2 regions of the Kitasatospora sp. NBC_00374 genome follow, and region 1 is predicted to be linked to the other one. Evidence: riboswitches for the same ligand, from Rfam matches in the RefSeq annotation. Region 1 holds a riboswitch; the other holds the start of a gene.
What was found. A riboswitch is a leader RNA that binds a small molecule or an ion and turns the genes downstream of it on or off. The one in region 1 is predicted to bind cobalamin.
Positions count from the first base shown of each region.

Region 2: linked by a shared signal. The riboswitch ahead of metE (5-methyltetrahydropteroyltriglutamate--homocysteine S-methyltransferase) and the one ahead of OG871_RS23690 (ribonucleoside-diphosphate reductase subunit alpha) in region 1 are both predicted to bind cobalamin.

Region 1 covers NZ_CP107964.1:5,258,890-5,263,882, reverse strand. The annotation lists gene OG871_RS23705 (histidine phosphatase family protein) at 1-647, shown strand, start outside; gene OG871_RS23700 (helix-turn-helix domain-containing protein) at 666-1,640, opposite strand; gene OG871_RS23695 (GNAT family N-acetyltransferase) at 1,949-2,455, shown strand; cobalamin riboswitch at 2,526-2,668, shown strand; gene OG871_RS23690 (ribonucleoside-diphosphate reductase subunit alpha) at 2,937-4,993, shown strand, end outside.
Region 2 covers NZ_CP107964.1:1,526,853-1,531,845, reverse strand. The annotation lists gene OG871_RS06935 (alpha/beta fold hydrolase) at 1-424, shown strand, start outside; gene OG871_RS06930 (serine hydrolase domain-containing protein) at 570-1,769, shown strand; gene OG871_RS06925 (VOC family protein) at 1,834-2,238, opposite strand; cobalamin riboswitch at 2,358-2,579, shown strand; gene metE (5-methyltetrahydropteroyltriglutamate--homocysteine S-methyltransferase) at 2,716-4,993, shown strand, end outside.

The DNA of each region.
Region 1 (4,993 bases):
CCGCGAACGTGGAGTTCCGCCACGCCGACGCCTCCGGGGCGCTGACCGTCCCGATCACCAGCCGGGACGCCGACATCCCGCTCTCCATGCGCGGCCAGGCCCAGGCCCAGGCGCTCGGCCGCTGGTGGGCCGCCCTGCCCGCCGCCGACCGCCCGCGCAGTGTCTGGTCCTCTCCGTACCTGCGCACCACCGAGACCACCCGGATCGCGCTCGCCCAGGCCTCCGGCCTCGGCGCGGTCCCGGTCAACCTGCCGATCCGCTACGACGAACGGCTGCGGGACAGAGAGCTGGGCATCCTGGAGATGCTCACCAAGGCGGCCATCGAGAAGGAGCACCCGGCCGAGGCGGTCCGCCGCCGCCGGATGGGCGAGCTGCACTACCGGCCGCCGGGCGGCGAGTCCTGGCTGGACGTCGCTCTGCGGATGCGCAGCCTGCTGCGCGACCTGGCCGAGGAGGAGGACGGCCGGCCGGTGCTGGTGGTCGCCCACGACTGTACCGTCCTGATGCTCCGTTACATCCTGGACCGGCTCACCGAGCCGCAGCTGCTCGCCCTCGAACCGGTGCGCAACTGCTCCGCCAGCCTCTGGCGGGCCGACCGGGGCCGGCTGGCCCCCGAGGGCTGGAACGCCACCGAGCACCTGGGCTGACCGGCCCCAAGGCCGCCGTCACACCCGGGCCGCCGGGCCGTTCGGGCCGCTGCCCGCGAACGCCCTGCGGTACGCCTGCGGGGTGGTGCCCAGCCTGCGGCCGAAGTGGTGCCTCAGCGTGGCGGCGTTGCCGAAGCCGCAGCGGGCCGCCACGGCGTCGACCGGCTCCTCGGTGCCCTCCAGCAGCCGCTGGGCCAGCAGCAGCCGCTGACCGGTCAGCCAGCGGTGCGGCGTGGTGCCGGTCTCCTGGTGGAAGCGGCGGGCGAAGGTCCGCGGCGACATGTGGGCCCGGGCCGCCAGTTCGTCGACGGTGTTCTCCCGGTCCAGGTGGCGGCGCATCCAGTCGAGCACCCCGCCCAGCGAGTCGCCGTCCTCGACGGGCAGCGGGCGGGCGATGAACTGCGCCTGGCCGCCCTCGCGGTGCGGGGCGACCACCATCCGGCGGGCGATCCCCCGGGCCACCTCGGCGCCCTGCAGCTTGCGGACCAGGTGCAGACAGGCGTCGATGCCCGAGGCGGTGCCGGCCGCGGTGATCACCGGGTCCTCGTCGACGTACAGCACGTCCGGCTCGACCCGGGTGAGCGGGAACCGTGCGGCGAGCCGGTCGGAGTGGCGCCAGTGGGTGGTGCAGCGGCGGCCGTCGAGCAGGCCGGCCGCGCCGAGCAGGAAGGTGCCGCTGCAGATCGACAGGACCCGGGTGCCACGCTCCACCGCGGCCCGCAGCGCCTCGATCAGCTCGGCCGGGAACTCCTCCTGGACGCCGGTCGCGGCGGTGATCACCAGGTCCGCCTCGGCGATCCGCTCCACTCCGTGCGGCACCTCCACCCGGAAGCCCGCGTGGGTGCGCAGCAGGCCGGGGCGGGCCGAGGCGAGCGCGAAGTCGTAGACCGGCAGGCCGTCGTCGGCCCGGTCCAGCCCGAAGATCTCGCAGGCCACGCCCAGTTCGAAGGGGTGGATCTCCTCCAGCACCACGGCCACCACGTTCGTCAGCATGGCTCCAGGATGACGGTGGCAGCATTTCGATGCAAGCAGGCATTTCTGCCACTCGTCCGGCACCGGCCCAGCGGCCAGGCTGAAGGCATGACCTCTTCGATCCTTGCGAACGTGCTCGTCCTGGCCGGCGTGGTCGGGACCTTCGGCCTGCTGGGCCTGCTGGTCGGCCGCGACCTCGACCGCACCGGACGGCACGGCCGGGACAACTGGCACCGGGCCGGCGGGTACCCGGCCGACCCCGGCCTTCCGGACCGCCTGCACGGCACCCTGCCCGCGGCCGCCGGCCCGGCCTTCGGCACACTTGGGGCATGGACCCCGACACCGACCTCGTCATCCGCCGCGCCCGCGAGGAGGAACTCGACGCCGCCGGCGAGCTCACCGTCGAGGTCTACGTCAAGGAGGGCCACAGCAGGCCTGACAGCCCCTACGCCGGGCTCCTCGCGGACGCCCGGCGCCGGGCCGAGGAGGCCGAGCTCCTCGTCGCCGTCGACCCCGCGGACGGCGCCGTGCTCGGCTGCGTGACCTTCGCCGCGGGCGGCAACGCGTGGGCCGACATCGCCGAGCCGCACGAGGGCGAGATCCGGATGCTCGCGGTCGCCCGGGCCGCCCGCGGCCGCGGCGCGGGCACCGCGCTGGTGCGGGCCGCGATGGAGCGCAGCCGGGAACTGGGACTGGCCGGGATGGCCTTCTCCACCCGCCCGCACATGACCGCCGCACACCGCGTCTACGAACGACTCGGGTTCCTGCGGACGCCCGCCCGGGACTGGGAGCCCGCGCCCGGCATCGACGTGATCGTTTATTCGATCACATTCTGACGGACGGTCCGGTGGCTCCACGCAGTCGAGCGACCACGACACGCGGCACTACATCTGGTGCCGCATCCTGAGACCGCCACAACATGTATGCTCGCTCTCGCTGTCGACGCAGGGAAACCCGGTGTGAATCCGGGACTGCCCCGCAACGGTGAGCGGGCTGCCCAGCACCCTGGGCCCGCGAGTCCGAGACCTGCCGACGGTGTGCCACATGGCTTCCCCGCAGATGCCTTGCAGCACCGCAGTACCGTCCGGGCCTCGCGGGTGGGCCGGGGTGGGACCACGCGCGCCTGGTGATTCGGCGTGCCGCTCCCCCCTGCCTGAAGCCGGTCCGGCCGATCTCGTCCGCCGCCGCCACAGGAGAGAGTGCGCCTTGACCGTCGCTGCCTCAGTCGCCCTGCCGTCCCAGGGTTCCTCCCCCAGCCTTCGGCCGGGTGGTGCCCCCAACGCCGCCGAGAGCGACCCCGGTGCCGCGCTGCTCCGGATGCTCACCGACCGCAGCACCGACCTCCCCCAGGTGGACCCCGGCCACGTCGCCGCCGCCGCGCTGCGCGGCCGCCACGCCGGCTCCGACTTCGCGGAGCTGCGCGGGCTGGCCGTGGAGGCCGCCGCGTCGATGATCGCCGAGGACCCCCAGTACTCGAAGCTGGCCGCGCGCCTGCTGGCGCTGGAGATCTCGGACGAGGCCGTCGGTCAGGGCGCCGTGTCGTTCTCCGCCTCGATCGCCGTCGGCCACGCCGAGGGCCTGATCGGCGACACCACGGCCGCCTTCGTGGCCAAGCACGCGGACGCCTTCGACGCGTTGATCGACCAGGGCGGCGACGACCGGTTCGAGTACTTCGGCCTGCGCACCGTGCAGTCCCGCTACCTGCTGCGCCACCCGATCACCCGCAAGGTGATCGAGACCCCGCAGCACTTCCTGCTCCGCGTCGCGGCCGGTCTGGCGGTCGGCGACGGCGAGCAGTCGGTGCGCGAGGTGGCCGAGCTGTACGCGCTGATGAGCGCGCTCTCCTACCTGCCCTCCTCGCCGACCCTGTTCAACTCCGGCACCAAGCACCCGCAGATGTCCAGCTGCTACCTGCTGGACTCGCCGCTGGACAACCTGGACTCGATCTACTCGCGCTACGCGCAGATCGCCCGGCTGTCCAAGCACGCCGGCGGCATCGGCCTCTCCTACAGCCGGATCCGCTCGCGCGGCAGCCTGATCCGCGGCACCAACGGCAAGTCCAACGGCATCGTGCCGTTCCTGCGGACGCTGGACTCCTCGGTCGCCGCCGTCAACCAGGGCGGCCGCCGCAAGGGCGCGGCCTGCGTCTACCTGGAGACCTGGCACGCCGACATCGAGGAGTTCCTGGAGCTCCGCGACAACACCGGCGAAGAGGCCCGCCGCACCCACAACCTCAACCTGGCGCACTGGATCCCGGACGAGTTCATGCGCCGGGTCAACGCCAACGCGGACTGGTCGCTGTTCTCCCCGGCCGACGTACCCGAGCTGGTCGACCTGTGGGGCGCCGACTTCGACGAGGCGTACCTGAAGGCCGAGCAGGCCGGCAAGGCCGTCCGCACCATCCCGGCGCAGACCCTGTACGCCCGGATGATGCGCACCCTGGCGCAGACCGGCAACGGCTGGATGACCTTCAAGGACGCCTCCAACCGCGCCGCCAACCAGACCGCGCTGCCCGGCCGCACGGTGCACTCCTCGAACCTGTGCACCGAGATCATCGAGGTCACCGACGACTCCGAGACCGCGGTCTGCAACCTGGGCTCGGTCAACCTCGGCGCCCACGTGGCCGAGGGCGCCTCCGTCGCCGACCTGGTGAACACCATGGACTGGGACCGGCTGGACGCCACCGTGCGCACCGCCGTGACCTTCCTGGACCGGGTCATCGACATCAACTTCTACCCGACCACCGAGGCCGGGACGTCCAACTCCCGCTGGCGCCCGGTCGGCCTCGGCGTGATGGGCCTGCAGGACGTCTTCTTCCAGCTGCGGATCGACTTCGACTCCGCCGAGGCCAAGCGGCTCTCCACGCTGATCGCCGAGCGCATCATGCTCACCGCCTACGAGCGCTCCAGCGAGCTGGCCGAGGAGTTCGGGCAGCACAGCGCGTACGCGGAGACCCGGGCCGCCCGCGGCCAGCTGCACATCGACCACTTCGACACCGCCCCGCAGTGGACCGAGCGCTGGGACGCGCTGCGCGCCCGGATCGCCACCACCGGCCTGCGCAACTCGCTGCTGCTGGCGATCGCGCCGACCGCGACCATCGCCTCGATCGCCGGTGTCTACGAGTGCATCGAGCCGCAGGTCTCCAACCTGTTCAAGCGCGAGACCCTCTCCGGCGAGTTCCTCCAGGTCAACCCGTACCTGGTGCGCGAGCTCAAGGAGCTCGGCGTCTGGGACCAGCAGACCCGGGACGCGCTGCGCGAGGCCAACGGCTCCGTCCAGGAGCTGAACTGGCTGCCCGCCGGCGTGCGTTCGCTCTACCGCACCGCGTGGGAGCTCCCGCAGCGTGCGCTGATCGACCTGGCCGCCGCCCGGCA
Region 2 (4,993 bases), 3.7 Mb from region 1:
GGCGTTCATGTTCGACCTGTGGGCGCGGCTGCTGCGTACCGACCCGGCCCTCCTGGCCCGCCAGTTGATCCTCACCGCGATGGGGCCCGGTCTCCTCGGCGCCCTCGACGACGCGCAGTTCGCCGAACTGGCGGCGGGTTTCACGGCCGTTCTCGACGAGCGAATCCTCGGGCAGATGGAACTCGACACCCGAGTCGACCTGCGTGACGCGGTGGGCCGGATCGCCGCGCCCACCCTCGTGCTGGCGAGCGCCGACGATCAGGTCATCCCGCCCCACCACCAGCGCGAACTGGCCGCCGCGATCCAGCAGGCCGACTATCTCCAGGTCCCCGGCGGCCACGGTCTGCCGTTCGAGGACCCTGCACGGTTCTTCTCGGTCATCGCCGAGTACGTGGACCGGCGCCAGGCGCAGGGCCGGGGCTGAGGCCGTGTAGCTCGGGGCCGGCTCGGGAGAGGTGTGGCGCCGAACGAGTGGACTCGTGGGGGCGCGTACCGGAGGGGGGCCCGCGCCCGGGGTCCGGATGGTGACGTTGCCATCCGAGCCCCTGGACTGGAAGAAGCACCCCGACATGCGACGCACCCCCTCCCGCCGGCTGCTCGCCGCAGCGCTCCTCGCGGCGTCCGTGCCGGCCCCGACGGCAGTGGCTCCCGCCGCGGTCGTCCACGCCGTGAGCATCGACCGGTACGACAAGGGCGACTTCCCGCCGGACGGTCTCGGCCCCGAGCTGACCTCCCGGCTGGACCGGGCCATCGAGGACGTTCGCCGGCAGGCCGGCATCCCCGGCGTCGTCGTCGGGCTGTGGATGCCGGGCAAGGGGAGCTACGTGCGGGCGACCGGTGTCGCCGACACCGTCACGCGCAGGCCGATGACCACCGACGTCTTCACGCGGATCGGCAGCGAGACCAAGACCTTCACGGTCACCGCGCTGCTCGAACTCGTCGACGACCGTCGGATCGGGCTGGACGACCCCATCTCCAAGTACATCGACGGCGTGCCGTGCGGCGACCGGATCACGCTGCGTCAGCTCGCCGGGATGCGCAGCGGCCTGTTCCCGTACACCGCCGACCCGGACTTCGTGCGGGCACTGGAGGGCGACCCGAGCCGCTCGTTCACCCCGCAGGAGGTGCTCGCGTACGGCTTCCGGCACGACAACACCTTCGGGCCGGGTGAGATGTTCCAGTACTCCAACACCAACCTCGTCCTGCTCGGCCTGGTGGTCGAGAAGGTCAGCGGCCTCGGGCTGGCCGACTTCATCCACCGGCGGGTGCTCCGGCCGGCCCACCTGCGCCACACGCTGCTCCCGCGGGGGGCCGAGTTCCCCGAACCGCACGCGCACGGATACACCGACCAGACGCTCGGCGGCGAGGTCGCGGACACCACCGACTGGAACCCGAGTTGGGCCTGGGCTGCCGGGGCGATGATCTCGGACCTGCGCGACCTGCGCCGCTGGGCCGAGGTCGTCGCCACCGGGACGCTGCTCAGCCCGGAGACCCAGCGCGAGCGGCTCGAGGTGCTGCCGACCGGCTTCCCCGGCACGGGCTACGGCCTCGGAGTCTTCGAGACCGGCGGATGGATCGGCCACAACGGCTCCATCCCGGGCTACGAGACCGTGGCCGTCCACCTGCCCTCGCAGCGGGCCACCCTGGTGATCATGATCAACACGGACGTCTTCGCCCAGGGGCAGGAGCCGTCCACGCTGCTCGCCCGGGCGATCACCGGGATCGCGACCCCGGACAACGTCTACGACGGCCAGGTCCCCCCGCGCTAGCCGTGCCTCGGCGCCAGCCCGGCGTCGTCCGGAAGAGCGGTGTCGCCGACCGTTCCCACGGGGGTCAGGCAGTCGGCGGCACCGGTCGGAGGGGCTGGATCCGGGCGTGCAGGAGGCAGAACTCGTTGCCTTCCGGGTCGGCCAGGACGTGCCAGCTCTCGGTGCCGGTCTGGCCCACGTCGACGGGCCTGGCGCCGAGGGCGAGCAGCCGCTCCAGCTCGGCGTCCTGGTCGCGGTCGGTGGCGCTGACGTCGATGTGCAGGCGGAGCTTCCCGGCCCGCGGCTCGCTGCTGGGGCTGAGGACGAGGGTGGGCTGCGGGCCGCCGAAGCCGGCGCCGGGCGGTCCGATCTCGATGCTTCCGTCGGCCTCCCGGCCGAGTTCGACGTAGCCGAGGACCTCGCTCCAGAACGCGGCGAGCCGGTCGGCGTCGGCGGCGTCGATGACCAGCTCACTGATGCGGCATGCCATGCCCGTCAGTGTAGGTGGACAGACCGGGAGTCGACCGTCGGCCGCCGCCGTCGGCGTACCGACGAAGAGGCCGCCGACCGGGAGCTGATGCCTCGTCACCGCAGGGCCGTCGCAGTACTAGGCTGTGCCTCGCAGTCGGTTCGCCCTGTCAGCCAGGCAGGCGCGTCGCAAGAGGGAACCCGGTGGGAATCCGGGACTGCCCCGCAGCGGTGAGTGGGAACGACCGCCGTCACGTGCACTGGGCCCCAGCGGGGGCCTGGGAAGCGACGGCCAGTAGGTGTCCGCCTTTCGGGCGGATGTGCCCATGAGTCCGAAGACCTGCCACTGCCCGTGTGCGACCGCACACGGTGATCTCGGTGACCTCGTGGGAGGGTCGGCGGAGCGGGCGGGCACATCCCGGTGCTGCGCCCTCACTGTCGTACCCTCGTTCCTCCGTGCTCTCCCGGGATCGCAACGCGACTCGCGAAGGAGAGTTCCGTGTCATCGAGCTCCACCACCCCGCAGGCCACCGTGTACGGCTACCCGAGGCAGGGCCCCAACCGGGAGCTGAAGAAGGCGATCGAGGGCTACTGGGCCGGCCGCGTCGACGCCGAAGCCCTCCGGGCCACCGCCGCCGACCTGCGCCGCGACACCTGGCGCCGGCTGGCCGAGGCCGGCGTCACCGAGGTGCCCACCGGCGACTTCTCGCTCTACGACCACGTGCTGGACACCAGTGTCGCCGTCGGCGCGATCCCGCCGCGGCACCGCGCCGCCGTCGACGCCGACCCGCTGGACGGCTACTTCGCCATGGCCCGCGGCACCCAGGACGTGGCGCCGCTGGAGATGACCAAGTGGTTCGACACCAACTACCACTACCTCGTGCCCGAGTTGGGGCCGGGCACGGTCTTCGCCGCCAACTCGGCCAAGCCGGTCTCCGAGCTGCGTGAGGCGCTCCTGCTCGGCCACCGCGCCCGCCCGGTGCTGGTCGGCCCGCTGACGTACCTGCTGCTCGCCAAGCCCGCGCCCGGTGTGGCCGCCGACTTCCGGCCGGTCACCCTGCTCGACCGGCTGCTGCCCGTCTACGCCGAGCTCCTCGCGGACCTGCGCGCGGCCGGCGCCGAGTGGGTGCAGTTGGACGAGCCCGCCCTCGTGCAGGACCGCACCCCGGCCGAACTGAACGCCGCCGCACGGGTCTACCGCGAGCTCGGCGCGCTCACCGACCGGCCGAACATCCTGGTGGCGACCTACTTCGACCGGGCCGGCGAGGCGTTGAAGGTCCTGGCCAAGGCCCCCATCGAGGGCGTCGGGCTGGACTTCACCGGCCCCGGCGCGGCCAACCTGGACGACCTCGCCGCCGTCGGCGGCCTGCCCGGCAAGCGGCTGATCGCCGGTGTGGTGGACGGCCGCAACATCTGGATCAACGACCTTGAGAAGTCCCTCACCACCCTGGCCACCCTCCTCGGCCTGGCCGACCGGGTCGACGTCGCGCCGTCCTGCTCCCTGCTGCACGTCCCGCTCGACGCCACCGCCGAACGTGACCTCGACCCGCAGATCGCCCGCTGGCTCGCCTTCGCCCGGCAGAAGACCGCCGAGATCACCACCCTCGCCCGGGGCCTGAACGCGGGCACCCACGCGGTCCTCCCCGAACTCGCCGCCAACCGCGCCGACCTGGCCTCCCGCGCCGTCTCGGCACTCACCCACGACCCGGCGGTCCGGGCCCGTGCTGCCGCCACCACCGCCGAGGACGCCCGGCGCCCCCAGGCCTACCCCGAGCGCGCCTCGGCCCAACGCGCCCGTCTCGGCCTGCCGTTGCTGCCGACCACCACCATCGGCTCCTTCCCGCAGACCACCGACCTGCGCACCGCACGCGCCGACCTGCGCGCCGGCCGCCTCGACGAGGCCGGGTACCGCGACCGGATGGAGGCCGAGGTCCGCGAGGTGATCGCCTACCAGGAGAAGGCCGGCCTGGACGTCCTGGTGCACGGCGAGCCCGAACGCAACGACATGGTCCAGTACTTCGCCGAGCAGCTGACCGGCTACCTGGCCACCCAGCAGGGCTGGGTGCAGTCCTACGGCACCCGCTACGTCCGCCCGCCGGTGCTGGCCGGCGACATCTCCCGCCCGCACCCGATGACCGTCGACTGGTACCGCTACGCGCAGGACCTGACGGACCGTCCGGTCAAGGGCATGCTCACCGGCCCGGTCACCATGCTCGCCTGGTCCTTCGTCCGCGACGACCAGCCCGTCGGCGACACCGCCCGGCAGGTCGCCCTCGCCCTGCGCGACGAGGTGAACGACCTGGAGGCCGCCGGCGCGGCCGTCATCCAGGTGGACGAGCCCGCGCTGCGCGAGACGCTCCCGCTGCGGGCCGCCGGCCGTCCGGCGTACCTGGCGTGGGCCACCGAGGCGTTCCGGCTCAGCACCTCCGGGGTACGCGCCGACACCCAGGTCCACACCCACATGTGCTACGCCGAGTTCGGCGCGGTCATGACCGCGATCGACGAGCTCGACGCCGACGTGATCTCGCTGGAGGCGGCCCGCTCGCACATGGAGGTCGCGCACGAGCTGGCCGAGGCGGGCTACCCGCGCGAGGTCGGCCCCGGGGTCTACGACATCCACTCGCCCCGGGTGCCGAGCACCGAGGAGGCCGCCGCACTGCTCCGCGCCGGCCTGGCGGCCATCCCGACCGAGCGGCTGTGGGTCAACCCCGACTGCGGCCTGAAGACCCGCGGCTGGCCCGAGACCCGCGCCTCACTGGAGAACCTGGTCGCCGCGG